One region of the Amedibacterium intestinale genome, then DNA from elsewhere that is predicted to be linked to it. Evidence: a T-box and tRNA genes for the amino acid it is inferred to sense, from the RefSeq annotation. Region 1 holds a T-box; the other regions hold tRNA genes.

Evidence for each region. A T-box is a leader RNA that pairs with one kind of tRNA and senses whether it is charged. The one in region 1 lies ahead of thrS (threonine--tRNA ligase), so its partner is inferred to be a tRNA-Thr.
Region 2: it has a tRNA-Thr gene. The T-box ahead of thrS (threonine--tRNA ligase) is inferred to sense a tRNA for this amino acid. The anticodon was not compared.
Region 3: it has a tRNA-Thr gene. The T-box ahead of thrS (threonine--tRNA ligase) is inferred to sense a tRNA for this amino acid. The anticodon was not compared.

The regions. Positions count from the first base shown of each region.
Region 1 is NZ_AP019711.1:431,432-438,342, forward strand. Features, by position in the region: gene zapE (AFG1/ZapE family ATPase) at 1-746, shown strand, start outside; gene pfkA (6-phosphofructokinase) at 805-1,767, shown strand; gene pyk (pyruvate kinase) at 1,815-3,233, shown strand; gene A9CBEGH2_RS02200 (aminopeptidase) at 3,362-4,591, shown strand; T-box leader at 4,677-4,883, shown strand; gene thrS (threonine--tRNA ligase) at 4,919-6,652, shown strand; gene A9CBEGH2_RS02210 (hypothetical protein) at 6,649-6,911, shown strand, end outside.
Region 2 is NZ_AP019711.1:1,250,139-1,257,049, forward strand. Features, by position in the region: gene A9CBEGH2_RS06390 (Tex family protein) at 1-808, opposite strand, end outside; gene A9CBEGH2_RS06395 (pentapeptide repeat-containing protein) at 920-1,567, shown strand; gene A9CBEGH2_RS06400 (hypothetical protein) at 1,647-1,970, shown strand; gene pepT (peptidase T) at 1,965-3,182, opposite strand; gene A9CBEGH2_RS06410 (DUF2383 domain-containing protein) at 3,232-3,684, opposite strand; gene A9CBEGH2_RS06415 (PHP domain-containing protein) at 3,818-4,708, shown strand; tRNA gene A9CBEGH2_RS06420 (tRNA-Thr) at 4,784-4,858, shown strand; partial or broken gene A9CBEGH2_RS06425 (IS3 family transposase) at 5,033-5,893, opposite strand; gene A9CBEGH2_RS06430 (transposase) at 5,920-6,219, opposite strand; partial or broken gene A9CBEGH2_RS12770 (IS66 family transposase) at 6,491-6,620, opposite strand.
Region 3 is NZ_AP019711.1:73,788-80,698, reverse strand. Features, by position in the region: gene A9CBEGH2_RS00355 (Abi family protein) at 433-1,389, shown strand; gene A9CBEGH2_RS12635 (hypothetical protein) at 1,537-1,590, opposite strand; partial or broken gene A9CBEGH2_RS12755 (transposase) at 1,828-1,962, opposite strand; tRNA gene A9CBEGH2_RS00340 (tRNA-Thr) at 2,113-2,186, opposite strand; gene A9CBEGH2_RS00335 (Maf family protein) at 2,234-2,800, opposite strand; gene A9CBEGH2_RS00330 (TIGR01906 family membrane protein) at 2,790-3,512, opposite strand; gene A9CBEGH2_RS00325 (translation factor GTPase family protein) at 3,630-6,209, opposite strand; gene A9CBEGH2_RS00320 (DUF885 domain-containing protein) at 6,443-6,911, shown strand, end outside.

The DNA.
Region 1 (6,911 bases):
ACAGCATGGAAAAATGTAAGCATTGTCAGGGGCTATGTTTTTGCAGACAGCCTTTGCATGGAAAATATATGGAGTTAAGAGTTGATGGTATTTTGGTTCAGGAACTTGTTAATTGTTCCTATCAGCTGCAAGAAAACAGCTTGTTTGCACATCAGAAAAAGTATCGTTTAATGGATATGCCTAAACAAAATCTTTTGGTAAATATTTCGAAGCTTGATCTTCGAAATGAAAGTATGGAATATAAACACGTTGTTATGCAGGTACTACAAAAACTGATGGATGAAGAAGATACAAAAGGGCTTTACTTCTGGGGAAAACCAGGTGTAGGGAAGAGTTATCTTGCGGCAGGGATGTGCAATTACTATGCAAAAAAAGGGTATGGAGTTGCCTTTGTGAATGTAGCAAGACTTATTGCAGATTTGAAAATGATGTTTCAAGATCCAGCTGCCATGGAGGAAAGAATTCGAATGATTCAGCATGTTGATGTTCTTGTGCTGGATGATATTGGAGGAGAAAGTGTTACTTCATGGAGCAGGGATGATATTTTATTGCCTTTGCTTGATGCAAGAATGGAAAACAAGAAAAGAACAATTTTTACAAGCAATTACAGCTTAGAAGAATTAAAAGATAAATTGGCTATGGCTGGAAGCAAAAAGCAGGAGCCGATGGCAGCTCAGCGTCTTCTTGAAAGAATATGTGCACTATCTTGTGAAATTTTTGTGAAAGGTTGTTCAAGAAGAAAATAAATGCTAGTAAAAATTGTCAGATAATGGTATCATATAGGACGTGAATGGAGGAATTTATATGGTAAAACGTATAGGAGTTCTAACATCTGGTGGAGATGCACCTGGGATGAATGCAGCCATTCGTGCTGTTACCAGGGTGGCGTTAAACAGTGGAATCGAAGTCTTCGGTATTTATGATGGATACAAAGGTATGGTAGAGGGATATATTGAACCTTTAACAAAAGCCAGTGTAGGGGAAATTATAGATCGCGGAGGAACGGTTTTGGGTTCTGCTCGACTTCCTGAATTCAAAGATGTTGAAGTTAGAAAAAAAGCAGTTCAGCAGCTAAAGAAAAGAGGAATAGAAGCAATTGTTGTTATTGGCGGTGATGGTTCTTATCGTGGTGCTTTAGCATTGACGGAGATGGGTATTAACTGTATCGGTTTACCTGGAACAATCGACAATGACATTAACTGTACTGATTTTACGATTGGATTTGATACTGCACTTACAACGATTGTAGAAGCAGTCGATAAACTGAGAGATACTTCCAGTTCACATCATCGCTGTTCTATTGTCGAAGTTATGGGAAATCGCTGCGGGGATTTGGCAATCTGGTCAGGTATTGCCTGTGGCGCTGAAATCGTTATAACTTCTCAAACAGGTTTTGAAGAAGGCGAAGTACTTGAAAGATTGCGCGATTTTGATTTGATTAAGAAAAAACGTCATGCAATCGTGGTAATTTCTGAAAAAATTACAGATGTACATCAATTTGCTAAAAAAGTTAGTCTAAATACTGGTTTTTCCGGTCGTGCAACCGTATTGGGTCATGTGCAGCGTGGAGGATCACCTACACCAACCGATCGAGTGCTTGCAAGTCGAATGGGAGAAAAAGCAGTGGACTTGTTAATGCAGGGGATTGGTGGACAATGCGTTAGTATTAAGGACAACCAGATTATATCTGTACCGATTGAAGAAGCCTTGAACACGCCAAGAGAGTCTCGTAAGAAATTACAAAATCTATTTGAACGTTTGGTATAAAAATCGGATAGTAGAAGTGAAATAGTTATTTGGAAAGGAAAGTATGTATGATTGAAAATAGAAAAACAAAAATTATTTGTACGATTGGTCCTGTTTCAGAAAGTAAAGAAATGATGACAAAGTTAGTAGAAAACGGAATGAATATTATTCGTTTGAACTTTTCTCATGGTGATTATGAAGAACATGGAAATCGTATTAACAATATTCGTGAAGTTGTTAAAGAAACTGGAAAAAATGTAGCTATTCTTCTAGATACAAAAGGTCCTGAAGTACGTTTAGGAGATTTCGAAAACAAACAGGAAACTTATGAAAAAGGTGATGAAGTTACAATTGTTCGCGAAAAAATCTTAGGAACTCATGAAAAATTCCATATTCAGTGTCCTGAAATTTTTAACGATGTTGAAGTTGGCGGAACAATTTTAATTGATGATGGGAAATGCCGTTTAACTATCCTTGAGAAGAAAGAAGGAGAGTTGCGTTGCCGTATCGAAAATCCACATACATTGAAAAGCAGAAAAGGATGTAATCTTCCTGGTGTTAAATTAAGCATGCCATTTGTTTCCGCAAAAGATGATGCGGATATCCGTTTTGGATGTAAAATGGGTGTAGATTACATTGCGGCATCTTTTACTCGTAGAAAAGAAGATGTATTGGCAATTCGTAAAATCTTGGAAGAAGAAGGAAGACCAGATATTCAGATCATTCCAAAAATTGAAAATCAGGAAGGATTTGACAATTTGCGTGAAATCCTAGAAGTGGCTGATGGTGTCATGGTAGCTCGTGGAGATTTAGGAGTCGATGTATCTTTTGAATTGGTACCTCTATATCAAAAACAGATTATCAAAACAGCGAATGAACTAGGAAAACCAGTTGTTACAGCTACACACATGCTGGAAACAATGCAGCAGAATCCTCGTCCAACTCGTGCAGAAGCAAGTGATGTTGCAAATGCTGTATTAGATGGAACAGATGCTATCATGCTGAGTGGAGAATCTGCAGCAGGTGATTATCCAGTAGAAGCAGTACAAACAATGGATCGCATTGCGAAAGCAATGGAACCAACACTTCCATATCATGAACGTTTGAAAAATGCTATGAAAACTAGCCAGAGAACAAAAAATGATGCAATTGCTATTTCTGTAGCAGATACTTCTATGACATTGGATGTTGCTGCTGTTATTGCGTTTACACAGAGTGGAAACACAGCACGCCGTATTTCTAAATACCGTCCAAAAGCACCAGTTATTGCTGTTACATTTGATGAAAGAACACAGCGTTCACTGGCTATGAACTGGGGAGTAACAACAGTATTGTCTGAAGTTGCAAACAACCAGAACAATGAATGTGAGTTAGCACGTACTATTGCAAAAGAACATGGAATCAAAGATGGAGAAACAATCATCTTGGTTGCAGGTTATCCAGTAGGATGCGGTGCTACTAATACAATGAAAATTATTGAAGTTTAATAATTTATGAAAATCCTGTTTTAAAACGGGATTTTTTCTATTATATGAATTTAGAAATGAAGGAAGTTGATATTGTAGTGAAAATCACATATGTGATAAAATAAGAAAAAAAGGAAGGAGCTTTCGATATGAAAGGTATGATTCAAAAATATGCAGAATTAGCAATTCGTAAAGGAGTTAATCTGCAAAAAGGACAAATTCTTATTATTAATGCTTCTGTCAATGCGGTTGAACTAACAAGAGCTTGTGTAGAAGAAGCTTATAAAGCAGGTGCGAAAAGGGTACAGGTATTTTATCAGGATGAATATATAAATAGAAGTAACTATTTCTATCAGAGTGATGAAGAACTTCAGCATATCTATCCCTGGGAAATTGATAGTCGCTTAGATTTGATGAAAGATGGTGCATGTATTCTTCATATCATTTCTGAAATTCCAGGTATTATGAACGGAGTTGATGCATCTAAAATCAGTAAAGCAAGAATGGCGAAAGCAATATTAAGTAAAGACTTACAGGAATACACCATGTTGAATAAAACACAGTGGTGTATTATTGCAGTTTCAAATAAGGAATGGGCAGATGTAGTATTCCCAGAATTTGAAGGAGAAATTGGTGCAGAAGAAGAACTTATGGATAGAATTCTTTCTAGTGTTCATGTAAGGGAAGATAATGATCCTATTGAAGAATGGACAAAATTAAATGCTTCTTTCCAGTCTAGAATTCAGAAACTTAATACGTATCATTTTGATTCTTTGCATTTCGTGAACTCTTTAGGAACGGATTTATATGTTGAACTTCCTAAAACTCATATTTGGGCAGGAGGAAGTGAAAAAACAGAAAGTGGTGTAGAATTTAATCCCAATATGCCTACAGAAGAAATCTTTTCTATGCCAAAACGTGATGGGGTAAATGGAATTGTATATGCTTCTCGTCCACTTCTTTATAATGGAACAATGATCAATGATTTCTGGATTCGTTTTAAAGATGGAAAAGCCGTTGAATTTGATGCTAAAGAAGGATTGGATGCACTAACAGAACTTATAAATTTTGATGAAGGAAGTTCATATCTTGGAGAAGTTGCACTAGTTCCATATCATTCACCAATTTCAGAAAGTGGTATATTATTTTACAATACCTTATTTGATGAAAATGCGTCTTGTCATTTAGCACTTGGTGATGCATATCCTATGAATATAGAAAATGGTACTAAAATGAGTGAAGAAGAATTGAAACAGGCGGGTGCGAATTCTTCTTTAACACATGTTGATTTTATGTTTGGTAATGAAGATATGTGTATTACAGGAAATAAGGATGGCAAAGAGATTCCTGTATTCAAAGATGGAGATTTTGTATTTTAAATATAGCATACAAATGCGATTCCTATTTTAAAATAGAAAGGTTACTAATTGACATTACTTCATATTTGTTGTATAAAGTATACAGATAAAGACAGTGAAAAGGACATGAAACAGATATTTTTGATGCAGAGAGAAAAGCGGCTGGTGAAAGCTTTTTGAAAAAATACTGATTTTACTACCTTGGAGTTGCCCCTGAAAAGGTGTGCCGTATACCTTGCGTTATAGGTTTTGAGAGTCTTATGAGTTTCATAAGGAAAAAAGGTGGTACCGCGTTTAGACTGACGTCCTTTGACGACAGTCTTTTTTTAGTTGTATGGGAGGTAAATTATGATTGATATTAGAGAAAATGAAGCATTAAGTGTTTTAAATCATTCTTGTGCTCATATGATGGCACAGGCAGTGAAACGATTGTATCCACAAGCTAAATTCTGGGTTGGACCAGTTGTTAGTGAAGGATTCTATTATGATATTGATTTAGGTGATGAAGTAATCAAAGATGAAGATCTTCCGAAAATCGAAAAAGAAATGAAAAAAATTGCGAAAGATGGAAAACGTATCGTTCGTAAAGAGATTTCTAAGGCAGAAGCTTTGGAAATGTTTAAGGATGATCCATATAAAATTGATTTGATTTCTGATTTAGAAGATGGAACAATTACATGTTATCAGCAGGGGGAATTTATTGACTTGTGCCGTGGACCTCATGTTGAAACTGTAAAACAGTTGAAAAACTTTAAACTTTTAAAACATTCTGGTGCATATTGGAAAGGCGATGCCAACAATAAAATGCTTCAGCGTATTTATGGTGTTTGTTTTGAAAGTGCAGAAGCTTTAGAAGAACATCTAGAAATGCTGGAAGAAGCAAAAAAACGTGATCACAAAAAAATTGGTAGAGAAATGGGATTGTTTATGATGAGCGAATACGCTGCTGGAATGCCTTTCTTCTTGCCTAATGGTATGATCTTACGTAATTTGTTAGAAAATTTCTGGTATGAAGAGCATACAAAAGAAAACTATCAGTTTATTAAAACTCCGATCATGATGAGTAAAGAATTATGGGAAACAAGTGGACACTGGGCAAATTATCGTGAAAATATGTATACAACATCGGTAGATGATAGAGAATTTGCGATTAAACCAATGAACTGTCCAGGCTCTATGCTTGTGTTTAAAAACGGCTTACATTCTTATAAGGATATGCCAATGCGTATTGGGGAACTTGGACAGGTACATCGTCATGAAGCAAGTGGTGCTTTGAATGGTTTGTTCCGTGTTCGTACATTTACACAGGATGATGCACATATCTTTATGCGTCCAGATCAGATTGAAAGCGAAGTTAAAGAACTCATTCGTTTTATTGATCGTGTATATTCTATTTTTGGTTTATCTTATCGTATTGAACTTTCTACACGTCCAGAAGAAAAATATATTGGTGATTTAGCAATCTGGGAAGAAAGTGAAAAAGCACTTGCGGCAGCATGTGTAAGTGCAGGGAAAGAATATAAAGTAAATCCAGGGGATGGAGCATTTTATGGTCCAAAACTTGATTTCCATATCAAAGATTCTTTAGGAAGAGAATGGCAATGTGGTACCATCCAGCTGGATATGAATCTTCCAGAACGTTTTGATTTAACTTATGTAGAAAAAGATGGTTCAAAAGTTCGTCCAGTTATGCTGCATCGTGTGATCTTTGGATCTATTGAACGTTTCATCGGTATTTTGATTGAACATTTTGCAGGACACTTCCCAACTTGGCTTGCTCCACAACAAGTAATGATCATTCCTGTACATTATGAAAAACACGCAGAATATGCAGAAAAATTAAATGAAAAATTGCTTGCCTTAGGATTTAGAAGCAAAGCAGATACTAGAAATGAAAAACTAGGATATCGTATTCGTGAAGCACAGCTTGCGAAAGTTCCTTACCAGCTGGTAATTGGAGATGGAGAAGTTGAAAATAATACGGTAACGATTCGTCGTGCACAAAGCAAAGATTCACAAACTGTAAATGTTGAAGAATTTATTGAAATGCTTACAAAAGAAGTGGAGAATAAACAGTTATGAGATTTTTAAAAGGTGTACTTGCAGCAGCTCTTGTATTGACTATGACTGCTTGCTCTTCTAAAGAACCTACAAAAGAAGATCCATTAAAAATCTTAGTTCCGCAAGGGGCGCCAGCTTTAGCATTGCTGCCTTTATATGGACAAGAAAATATAACGGTTGAAACTGTAGCGGGAAGTGATGCGCTGCTTGCTGCTTTATCAAAAAAAGACAGTGAATATGATGCAGTTGTAGCTCCTATCAATGTTGGTGCAACATTGAT
Region 2 (6,911 bases), 820 kb from region 1:
GCTTAAGTCCATCTTCAATCGCTTCCTGTACCAACGCTTCTAATGGACTTTTTCGATTTCTCATAAGATAACGTGCTACCCATCCACTCAGATATTCTTTATTATAAGAAAAAGATACACTTATTATATTTTCTTTCTCTCCACGATCAATCGCCATAATACGATGAGGAGCTAATCGATTGACTCGTTCACTGAACTCATAATACATCTGATATACTTTCTTTTCATCCTCTGCATCTTTTTTCTTCTTTGTTTCTAAACGCCCAAAATTGACAATATTATCTTTTACCTTTGCGCGAATTTCCACATCTTCTGCTATCCACTGTGCCAAGATATCCTTCGCTCCCTGAATCGCTTCATCAATGGAAGAAATCGCCCCTTTTACATATTTTTGTGCTTCTTTTTGAATATCTGCATCTCTATAAAACTTTCTGATCCATTCTGCCAAAGGCTCTAGACCCGCTTCTTTTGCCAGCATCGCACGCGTTTTTTTCTTTTGTTGATAAGGACGGTATAAGTCATCAATTTGAGAGATTTTCTCACATGCAAGAATTGCTTTATTTAATCCTTCATCTAAAACTCCTTGTTCTTTTAATAAACGAAGAACATCTTCTCTTCTTTTTTCTAAGCGAAGCGTATTTTCTTTTAATTCTTCAATTTTTCGAATTTGCTCTTCATCTAGACCACCCGTCATTTCTTTTCGGTATCTAGCTATAAAAGGCACTGTATTTCCTTCCTCTAACAAAGATAAGGTATGCTCTACCTGCCATGAATGTAACTTTAATTCGTTTGCTATCATCTCTATCATACATTTTCCTCTTTTCAATACCATACCATTATACAAAGCCATCAAGTGCAATGCAATGCTTCTTTTTTTGTATACTCACATGTTATAATAAGCAAACAGGAAGTGATACTAATGAAAGAAAAAATAGAAACTCCAAGAATGTTAAAAGAACTCGTTCCTCTTTTCGATTTTCATAAAGAAGTTTGTGAAGAATCTTATCTGCAGGGTTATTCTATCTGTGATTTGCTTATTGAGGAAGAAGAACTTCCCTATCTCCACTTAGATAGCTGCTATTTTAAAAATTGTGTATTTGAAAACTGTACATGTGAAAACATTGATATGGTAGATTTAATTTTTGAAAACTGTGAAATCAGTAATTTACATTTTTTAGATGGAGCGGTCCACCGCATCCAATTTAAAAATTGCAGATGTATGGGCATCGAATTTTCTAATTGTACTTTACAAAACGTCATGTTTATAAATTGTAATGCCCGTTATTCAAATTTTAGTGGTTCAAAATTAAAACAAGTGTATTTCAAAGAATGTGAACTTTCTTCTTCCAGTTTTGTACAATGTAGTTTTTCTAAAATATGTTTTGAAAACTGCAAGCTTAATGAAAGTGAATTTTTTAATACAAGTTTACATAGTGTAGATTTTTCTACAAGCAGTATTGATGGAATCGCAGTTAGTCAAAATATGCTGGAAGGTGCTATCGTAAATAGTACGCAAGCCTTAGAACTTGCCAAATTATTAGGACTTATCATCAAAGAAGATATATAAAATATAAACATAATGTTAGAAATCCTCCTCTCCGTACGAAAATAAACAATGTTATAATCGATATATAAGGAGGATAAACATGTGGATTATATTGGGAATATGTAGTCTTATTTCAACGATAATAAATGTATATTTTGGAATAAAGAAGCGTCTTTGCACAAAGTGCACAACTACATTTGCACTAATTTTTATGACACTTACTATATTAAACCAATACATCATGGTAAAAAAACGGGTATTATTAGAAGATTGGAGTGCTATTTTAGATGTTGTTCCTTCTATGACAACAGTATTAATAATTTATACAATAATCATCGTTACAATAAATGTAGTTGCCTTATGGAATTTCTTTAATAAAATAAAATGTTATCATAAAAAAACGGGATTTCCCGTTTTTTTATGATAGGTTATTTTCTACTATTTTTAAAAGCAGTTCTACACTTTTTTCCATTTCCTGAATAGAAGCATATTCATATTTTCCATGGAAATTATACCCTCCTGTACCTAAATTTGGACAAGGAAGGCCTTGATAAGTTAAACGTGCTCCATCGGTTCCTCCGCGTATCGCATGAGAAGATGGATGAATTCCTATATCTTTCATTGATTTTTTAACCAAATCAACTACACGCATATCTTTTTCAATAATAGAACGCATATTTGCATAACTGTCTTTAATTTCTAAGCGAATCGTATCTTTTGGATACTTCTGATTTAAATAATCTGCAATTCTTCTAAAATCTTCTTTCTGTTTTTCAAATAATTGTTCATCATGATTTCGAATAATATAAGACATTACTGCATGCTCACATTCTCCATGTAAATCACAAAGATGATTAAATCCTTCATAACCTTCTGTATAAGCTGGATTTTGATTTACTGGAAGCATAGAATGAAATTCCATTGCGACATGCAAAGCATTGATCATTTTTCCTTTTGCACTTCCTGGATGAATGCTTAAGCCTTGAATTTGAATATTTGCATCTGCAGCATTAAAGTTTTCATAATCTACACTGTCTACTTCACCACCATCAACGGTATAGGCAAAATCTGCATGAAATTTTTCCACATCAAAATGATCCGGTCCTCGTCCCACCTCTTCATCCGGTGTAAATGCAATACGTATATTACCATGTGGACGATTTTCTTTTAGAATAATTTCTGCCATCGTCAAAATTTCTGCAATTCCAGCTTTATCATCTGCACCTAATAACGTTGTTCCATCGGTTACAATTAAATCTTCTCCAATTTTATTTCTTAAACTTTCAAATTCTTCTACACCCATAGAAATAGCAAGTTCTTTATTTAAAACGATACGAGAACCATCATAGTTCTTTATGATAGATGGATTTACATTTTTTCCACTCATATCTTCTGCTGTATCCATATGAGCTATAAATCCAATATCTGCACATTCTTTATCTACATTAGATGGAATATTTCCATATACGATACCAAATTCATCGACATGTGCATCTTGTATTCCTAATTCTTTCATCTCAGAAACTAAATATTCAGCCAGTTTCAACTGTTTTAATGTACTTGGTGTTGTCGTTGATGCACTATCAGACTGCGTATCAAAAGCAACATATTTTAAAAAACGATCTTGTACTTTCATCTTATCCCTCTTTTCATGGGTATATTATACAATGAAACAGAAAATCTCTCTATACATATTGTGCTTCTAGCTGAAATCTTTTTAATTCATACAATATTTCTTCATAATCTTTTTTCATTGTCCTTACTATTTTATCTATATCTTTATTTGGAAACTTTTTACGTAAAACAAATGCACTTAAGGCTTTTCTTCCTTGTTCCATACTTGTAATTGAAAGCTCTAAAATATCCTTTTCATCAGAAAGAAAAATATAACGCATTTTATATAAAACATCTGTCATAGTACCCATAATGCCAGCAGTATCTACAGGTTCCCCTCCATATGTTTCAATTAGTTTGGTCAATATTTTCTCATGATCAGATAAGGTATTTATCATTTCTTTCCATAATTTTCTTAACCTTTTTGTTTTCAACTTTTTTTGTAAAAATTTAAACAGCGAAGTTCCCATATGGGTACCTTTTAAAAGCTGATTTAATGCTTTATTTACTTTTTTTGAATTCATGTATTTCACCTCAATTTCAGTATGTATCATATCGCTACATTTATGCATTATGAACCTTCTTATTCTGTAGTATCTCTTCTTTTTTTAATATCTATATGATAAGATAAAACTATATTAGAAAAGAGGAAAAAAGATGAATCATATCGATCTGCACATGCATTCAAAATTCAGTATAGATGGCGAATATTCTCCTGAAAGTTTATTAGAGATGGCATACCATCAGAATCTTCAAACCGTATCGATAACTGATCATAATAGTGTGAAAGCATATCAAGAAATAACAAATACGCATGACATCTCGCTTATTCCAGGCATAGAATTGGATTGTCGCTTTCAAGGTAAAGATTTTCATCTGCTGGGCTATGGGATTGATATTCATGCCCCTATTTATAAAAAAATAGAACAGGATATCATGAAACAAGAACAAGAATGCAGCCAAAAGCGACTATCCCTTATCAAAGAAAAGCTGCATCTTGAAATTGATGAGGAAAAACTAAAAGAAGTATCCCCATTTGGTATCTATGTGCCTGAAACAATTTGTGAAATTGCAATGAAAGATAAAAGAAATCAGAAGAATCCTTATTTACAGCCATATTTCCCACAGGGGGAAAGAAGTAATAACCCATATGTAAATTTTTATTGGGATTTTTGTTCACAAGGAAAAATTGCTTATACAAAAATAAATTATATTTCTATGGAAGATGCCGTTTCCATTTATCATAAACAAGGCGGTATCGCTGTAGTGGCACATCCTGGAAACAATGTGAAAGAAGATCTGCAGTTAATGGAAGATATTAGACATCTAGGTATTGACGGTATTGAAGTATACAGCAGTTATCACACACAGGAACAAATTGCATTTTATCATAAGGTTTGTCAAAAATATCAGTTAATAGAAACAGCAGGAAGCGATTTTCATGATAAAACAAAACCAAATGTATCCATGGGATTATGTCATATGCCCAAAGAACAGGAAGAAATGTTAATAAAAACAATGCTTTCTTTAAAAAGCAGAAGAACTTAAAATGAAGTATTCTTCTGCTTTTTTTCTCTCATGCTTGTTTTAAAGCAAAAAAGTGTTATTATTATATATGGAATTGCCGACGTGGCTCAATGGCAGAGCAATTGTTTCGTAATCAATAGGTTGGAAGTTCGATTCTTCTCGTCGGCACCATAAATTAGATAACTGAGTTCTATGGATAAATATGTTTGTTTTTCCAAAACTCAGTTTTTTTGATTAAGAATAACAGGACTTTTATGTATTCATTTGTAATTATTCTATATTTTTTTATCTGGAGGTGTACAGATGCTGAAAAAGAGTGGTACTATGTCAAGATTTCGGACACATTTAATTGAGACTTTTTTTCTTTTCGAAATTACGTTCATAATTATTAGGAGATTCATAGTCGCAATGGCTGTGAATCCTAACTGTATTGTAAAAAGTTTCGATATATTCAAATACCATTTGATACGCCATTTGATAATCAATCATCTTTTTTCTATTCAGCCATTCTCTTTTTATCAGTGAATGAAATGATTCTATACACGCATTATCCCATGGATTTCCCTTTGCTGAATAACTGTGCTTCATTCCTGCTGTTAATTCCTGATACCACTTTGAGACGAACTGTACTCCCCTGTCACTATGGATTACAACTGGTTTTTCCATGTTTCTTCTTTCTTTTGCCTTTTCCAAACACTCTAATACATCTTTTACTTCCATCGTCCTGCTCAGTTTCCAGCTTATGATCTTGCGTGAATACAGATCCATGATGCTTGTCAAATAGACAAATCCTTCTTCCTGCGTCCATATGTATGTGATATCCGTACACCATGCTGCATTTGGTTCGTCTTGTTGAAAATCTCTTTTTAGTATATTGGCAAGGGTCGCTGAATAATCACAGTCTCTCGTTGTTTTTGTTCGATGCTTGATATATTGGGCTTTAATGCCATTTTCACGCATATATTTTCCTACTGTACGCTCTGAAATTACTTCTCCCTGTTTTCTTAATTCACGAGTGATTTTGGGTGCACCATAATTTTCATATGACTTTTTATGGACTTCTTTTCTTTTTTCTACAACACGTTCTTTACGTTTTGCTGTTTTACTTTTATCTCGCTTTTTCCAGTCATAATATCCAGATTTTGAAATGCCTGATTTCTCAAGCACACCGGAAACAGAAAATTCTTTTCGTTTTTCTGCGGTATCTTCTACTTGTTCATATACAGCTCTCGTTAATCTCCCAGTATGCCTATAGCCTTTTTTAAGATTTCAAGTGCATCCTTCGTATCACGCAGTTCACGTTTCAGGCGTGCAACTTCCTTGGCTTCATCAGATTCAAAATTACCCGTTCCTCTCATTTCTATGGTACCATTACTGGATTGACGAGCTTCTCTTAACCATCTGGCTAATGTGCTCTCGCCTATACCTAGATTTGCAGCCCATTCTTTTCTGGAAAGATCTTTATGTTCCTGTGCATATCGCACAGCATTGTTTCTAAATTCGTTATCAAATACTGGTTTCTTATTTGCCATTTTTTTACTCCTTACGTTGCTTCTTTTATATGTTGTCATCATTGTATCAAATACATGCATGTTTCTCTATTAGGACTGTCCAGTTTTTATTCTAACATCAGCATCCAGGATAGCCTGAGCCAAAGCCACTTTCCTAGGATCTCTTTTCTTTCTTGCCATTTCCATACTTCCTTTTCTCCTTTATTTTAACATAAAACTATTAAAAACCGTGTGAGTTGAGCCGTACGCTCTCAACTTACACGGTTTATATTACACTCTCAAAAGTTTATGCTTCACACTCTGTCTCTGCCTCATCAAAAAAAAGAAAGCTGTCCAAGACCAAGTGAATGCGATGTCTCACTTTTCGTTCCAAACAGTTTTTTCTTCAGATATTCATTCTCTTCTTTCAGTAATGCATTTTCATTTTTCAAACGTGTATTCTCATCCCTTAAGATCTGCATATCTTCGTTTAATTTCTTGATAAGTGAATTCATTTCAGTAAGTTGTGCCGTAAGATTTAATAACACCTGTTCTTTCATGAAATCCACTCTCTTTAACTATTATACCATTTTCAAATAATAAAATCATGGATAAACAGAGATTTAAAATACTTTTTTAGGCATGGATTTCTGTATCCTTTTGGGCTGTTCTATATGCAGCTCTTCCATCAGCCAGCGAAACTGCTGGGAAGTAATGAGCTGTGCTTCCTGTTC
Region 3 (6,911 bases), 360 kb from region 1:
GTTATATAATGTCTAACTGAAAAAGAAATTATCAAAATAATAAATAAGTTAACGAGGATATAATACAAACTAATAACAAGTCAAGAATATTAATTAACGATTGTAGAACCTCTTTTTAAATACGAAAACCCATAATCAATAAAGAAATCAAAGTTTAACAAACCACATTTTTATATGTTTAATATATTTTTCATGTATTTTTTTATGTTTAGTGCATATAGTAATAAAGGCAGCGGTAGAGAATTCTATGTGAACCTATCTGCGCAGAAGCCTCTCATTATTGTGAGAGGTTTTTGTTTTTTCTATTGACAACAACTGAAAAAAGCAATATAATATTCACACGATAAGCGATAGAGAATTCTATGTGAACCTATCTGCGCAGAAGCCTCTCACTATTGAGAGGCTTTTTGTTTAAGGAGTGTATTATAAATTATGACTAAACCATTCAAAACTATTGATGAACAAATAGCTATTCTAAAATCTAGGGGGTTAACATTTAGTAACGAAGAAACAGCCAAAAAATATTTATTATGTAATAATTACTATAATGTAATAAATTATTATAGTAAATTTTTTATGGATTCTAATGATCACTATATAAATGGTACATCATTTGATGAAATTTCGCATATATATTATTTTGACAAAGAAATAAAAGGAATCTTTTTTAAAGCAATTCTTGAGATTGAAAAAAAATTTAAGTCTATGATAGCTTATTATTTTTCAGAAAATCATCGAGAAAACTATTCATATTTAATTGCAAATAACTTTAAAGATGATAATATTATTGAAGTTACACAAACTATTGCAGGACTATCAAGAATAATAACAAAAAAAGCGAAAGAGAAATCACCAAACTCTATTAAGCATTATATGAACCAACATAATAATGTTCCTTTATGGGTACTTATAAACTATATGACTCTTGGAGAAACAATAACATTTTATAAACATATGAAAGATAGCGAAAAAAATAAAATTGCAAAAACCTTCTCTGGGTTTTTATCAGAAAACATTGAGTATCAAAATATCAAATTAACTTACAAACATATAATATCTTTTCTAGATAATATTCGCGAAATCAGGAATATTGTTGCACATGGAAATAAATTTTTAGACTATACTTGTAGAAAAAATACACTATACATAAATGAATTACATTCAAATTATGGAATTTTACCTAATTCATCACGACAAAATATCTACAATACTTTTATCGTTATGCAAGTTTTTATGTCAAGAAATCAGTTTGCGATAACTAGCAATTCTTTAAGAAGCCGAATGGTACAACTCAAAAAAAAGATTAAAACTGTCGATCATAATTTGATTTTAAATGCTTTAGGTTTTCCAAAAGATTGGCAAGATTACCCTAAACTTCCTCAGGACTAATATTTATCTTCTTATATAACTAAAATACAACAACCATTTTTAATACGAAAATATAAAAGAAGGTAAAATTTATTTAATATTTAGTTAAATACATATCATATAGTTAATGATGATTTAATGTTTTGAAAAATAAATATTTTTAAGCTTTCATATTCCTGATAATTGTTTTTTCTTCATGGAAAATGTTTCTTCAGTAATCACTCCTATATCCAACAATTCTTGCAGAGATTTTAATTCACATATGTATTAATCTTTTTCTTTCAACCAATGCGCATATATGCTAAATATTGTTTTTCTTGCATCTCCCATTAATTCTTTTAATTTTACTTTTCATGTAATATTTTTCAGATTCTTCAATCATTACCACTATATTGTTAACCTACACGACAATATGTAATAATAACAAAAAAATATAATCATATATTTTTTGAAATAGAATATCAGCATCGTCAATATCTGTCCTATATCTTTTCTTAATTTGTTATATATTACCATTCTTCTATATTTTGATAGTATTATGATGTGATATTTACACCTATATGATGTGTGTGATAAACTATTCTTGTCATTCATTTCATATTCCTCCTATGCCTTCGTTTTGGCTACCCGGCCAATTTCATTATATTGCATAGGAGGTTTTTTTACACTAAAAGCTCTATTACCACACGCATGGTATTTACTTTACAAAAAAAGCCCTTCCTAACGAAAGGCTTCAGACGTACATGGTGCCGGTACCCAGAATTGAACTGAGCGCTAAGCATTACCATTGCTTTGTATTACCACTATACTATACCGGCATATAAAACCTATTACATTATAATAGGTCATCTTCTTTTTTTCAATATTACTTTTCATACTTTTTAAGAAGTCTATATACTTTTGCGACAGGTAATCCCATTACACTAAAATAATCTCCACGTAATTCTTTAACAAGCAGTTTTCCTTTTCCCTGTATTCCATAAGAACCTGCTTTATCATATGGTTCATCCAAAGACAAATAATAGGAAATCAAATCGTCATCTAAATCATAAAAAGTAACTTCACTTACATCATGAAACACATCACAATGCCCCTTCTGAAGTAAAGCAACTGCACTTATCACACGGTGTGTTTTCCCGCTTAACATTTTTAACATGCGGTATGCATCATCTTTATCTTTGGGTTTTCCAAGTACTTCTTTTCCATAACATACTACAGTATCACACCCAAGCACCATAGCTTCTGGATTTCGCAGAAATACATTTTGGGCTTTCGATAAAGCTATCTGCTCAATTGCTTTTTCTACTGGAATATCCTTTTGAAGTACTTCTTCAATTTCAGCACATGCAATTGTAAATGGAAACCCTATATCTTCCATCAATTCTTTTCTTCTTGGTGAAGCACTGGCTAAAATCAACTTTCTATGCAGCATCTTCATTACCCTTAAGTTTATTTAACTGATGACGCAGATAGAAATACCCCCCTAAGAAAAGTGCTCCTCCACTAGCTACAAACATACCAACGATGCGAAACACAAGTTTAGAAAAGAATTCTGCCGGGAACAAATTGATCATTAAATCCGTTGCTGGATCTAACAGCCACAAATCATTTGAGAAAAAAATTTTATGGAATGTCGTCCAGAAAGCATCAAAATCTACAAATGCCCATCCTGCCAGCATGGCAAAAAAGACAGCTGCCAAAATCGCGGTTTTCATATACTGAATACTTAAAAGAGTCCATGTTCCTTTTCGCAAGCGAACTAGCAAATACACAAGAGATACCACAAGTAAAACGATACTGATATTTCTTATATGCAATGCGAAACGATACAAATTACGAACATCGATCATATGCGCTTCTTCCTTACTATTGAAAGCCATCATTTTTACACCTTGTACGCTAACTTCTTCTTTAATATCGTTTCTTTTTCCCTGAAGATAATCCAGCAACGTATTTGTCGCAAGATTTAGATCTTTTTCTGTCATCCCCAAAGTCTCTGCTGTTTCTAGTTCTTTATATGCCGACGCATAAAAATTCTTATTGAAACTATTGATGTCTATACTTGTTATCAACAAAATCAAAATCAAGGCAATTGCGATTATATAAGCGCAAAAAGCATCAATTTTTCCTAATATTTCTTTCATTATAATCTACTCCTTTTATGAGTCACTAATAATCGTATCATATTTTTTTAGAAAAGAAAACCAAAACAGAAGATTAAATGACGCATAAAACTCTCTGAAAATTCTATATAGCTATCTTCACTCCTTCTCTTCATACTTTCGAATATCTTCCAGCAAATATGTACGATGTTTCTTCTGCATGGTATGAACATTTTCCAGTCCCTTTTTTTGAAGAGATTGCAAATCTTGCAAGAACTGTCTGCTTGACATACGATAGGCTCCCTGTGCACTGGTAATCAATTGTTCCAAGCCATCAGAAGTAACAACTGTTACACGATATTGGTTAGCTAATTTATGAGTTGCACTTTCTATGTAGGCATCTGCTGTCTGTGCTTTTTTTGTATATACGATATAAATATTATCCTGCTTATAAATTCTTTCTGTGTATTCTTCCATATTGTAGGCATCAAAAACAAGAATAACTTCACCCTTTTTATACCCTTGATAGTTGCATACCATATGAACAAGCTGACTTCTGGCTCCATCAAGATTTGTCTGTGCCAATAAAGACAGCTCCTTTGAAGCATGAATGACATTATACCCATCAATCAATACACATTGTTCCATCGGTTTATATACTGTTTCTTTATGTACAGCTTTTTCATAAGTTTCTTTATTCGACAAAATTCTTTTCTCTTTTTTTTCTCCATAAGTTTTTTTAAAGATAGCTTCTAATTCCTCATCTTCCCCTTTAAAAGATGTTTTCTCTTTCGATATAGAAACATGTATTTTCTTTTCTTCCTGCTTGCTGTATTCTGTTTTCACATGCATATAATCTTTTACTTCATTCCATGGAACATAAAAACCTGCACCATGTGAACAGAATATAGAACCTGTTGGATTTTCCATATCTTTTTCACTGTCATATCCAATTTCAGTTAAGATTTCTTCCTGGTTCAAAACAGGTTCATAATCTTTTAAAGCCACACGCATTCTTCCTTTCCCTTTTGTATAGGAAAGAAGCGTAGAAGCATAATTGCGCATTTTTGAAACCGGTGCTTTTCCTTGAAGAATACTCATGTCAGATTCATTACTATCCATCGTAAACGTTCCACCATTTTGTTCAATATCATAAATCGTACGACTTACATATTCACTGGGAACCTCTATGCGAAACTGATAATAGGGTTCTAAAAGAATGCTTTTTGCACATTTTAAGCCCTGGCGAACTGCACGATAAGTTGCCTCGCGAAAGTCTCCGCCTTCTGTATGTTTCTGATGTGCTCTGCCACCTATCAAACGAATTCGCATATCACAAAGCGGATATCCACTTAACACCCCAATATGTTCTTTTTCCTGTAAATGTGTCATGATAAGTTTCTGCCAGTTTTCCCCTAAGTCCTTAAAGCAGTCATTTACAAACTGTATTCCACTTCCTGATGGAAGTGGTTCTAATAAAAGATGTACTTCTGCATAATGACGAAGAGGTTCAAAATGTCCTACACCAACAACTGGTGATTCTATGGTTTCCTTATACATAACACTTCCTTCATCAAAATCTACTTCACAGTCAAAGCGCTCTTTCATCTGGTATTTCAACACTTCAATTTGTATTTCTCCCATAAGCTGTACATAGATTTCTTCAAATCGTTCATTATAAGAAACATGCAGCTGTGGATCTTCCTGTGCCAATTCTTTTAACTGTAATAGTATTTTATGAACATCGCTTCCTTTTGGAAGAAGCATGCGATAACGCATATACGATGTTAATAGCGGAGCTTCTCCTTCTTTTTCTATTCCCAGTCCTTCCCCTGCATACAGTGTTTTTGGACCTTGAAGACAGCAGATATCCCCTGCCTGTACTTCCTCCACCACTTGAAAACGATTCCCCGAATATATACGAATCTGATCCACTTTATCCTGTTCCTTCAGCTTCGTTTTTACTTTTAAGCTTCCCCCTGTAATTTTTACATGACTCAAGCGATTTCCTTTTTCATCATGTGTGATTTTAAATACACGAGCACCAAAAGAAGGCGGATATGTTTTTTCTTTGATCAACGCAGTTAAACCCTGAAGCATTTCTTCTACTCCCTGCATTTTTAATGCTGAACCAAAGAAGCATGGAATCCATTTCTGCTTTGAAAAAGCATCTTGAAGGGATGTTGCAGAAAGCATATTTGTTTCGATATATTCTTCCATTAATGCATCTTCACACATAGCTGCATTTTCCATCCACTCTTCTTTGGAAACACTAATATCTACACAGCCACTATGCAAATGTTCCTGTAGATCTTTCATCAGTTTTTCTTTTGTATGATGCGATAAATCCATCTTATTGATAAATATAATATAAGGAATCTGATAATGATGTAAAAGCTTTACGATCGTTTCACTATGTGCCTGTACACCATCTAGTCCATTAATAACTAAAACAGCATAATCCAAAACCTGCAAGACTCTTTCCATTTCTGATGAAAAATCAACATGCCCCGGTGTATCTACAAGAGTATAAATACAATCGTCCCATTGAAACCTAACCTGTTTAGAAAAAATCGTAATTCCTCTTTCTTTTTCCTGTACATTATAATCTAAAAAAGTATCCCCATGATCTACACGTCCTTTTTTTCTTATCGTGCCTGATAAATACAACAAACTTTCTGACAATGTTGTTTTTCCAGCATCTACGTGTGCCAATATTCCTATCACTGCTTTTTTCATGACATCCCTCATCTCTTCAATGTTAATATTATAAAAACAGAAAGATAAATTGTAAATGAAAACCATGCATAAACAATTACACAGATATCCCTAAAAGATATATAAATAACATATTCTTTTTTCTCCAGCAGGAATATATGATAAAATAGAAATAACAAAAAGAACTGGTAAAGCAAAGTTATAAACAAGAAGCATACTGGTTCACTTTTTACAATAAAAAGAGAGGAACGATCATGAAAACAAAAAGATTATCAGCATTCTTATTAGCTTCTGCATTATTGTTATCCAGCTTTGGATGTCAGCGAGTTGACCCTGGTGAAGAACAGAAAAAATTTAATGATTTTTTAAATAATGAATTTATTGAAACAATGGAAAGTGATTATACAACTTCTCATGTATATTTAAACAAACCGGAAAATTTTGGTGTTTCCAAAGAAAACATAGAAATTAATCTTGGCACTCGCATGGACATGCAGGAACAAAAAGAAGAAGAAAAGAAAACAAAAGAAACATATGAACAATTTAAAAAATTCAAACGAAATGCACTTACAGATACACAGCAGGATATTTATGACAGCATTGAGCGAAGCGCTTCTTTATACGAACAAATGAGCGATGATAAATTTGACTATTATGCTTCTGCATTTGAAAGTATGGGTGGACTTCATTATCAATTGCCTACCTTGTTTGCCGATTGGGAAT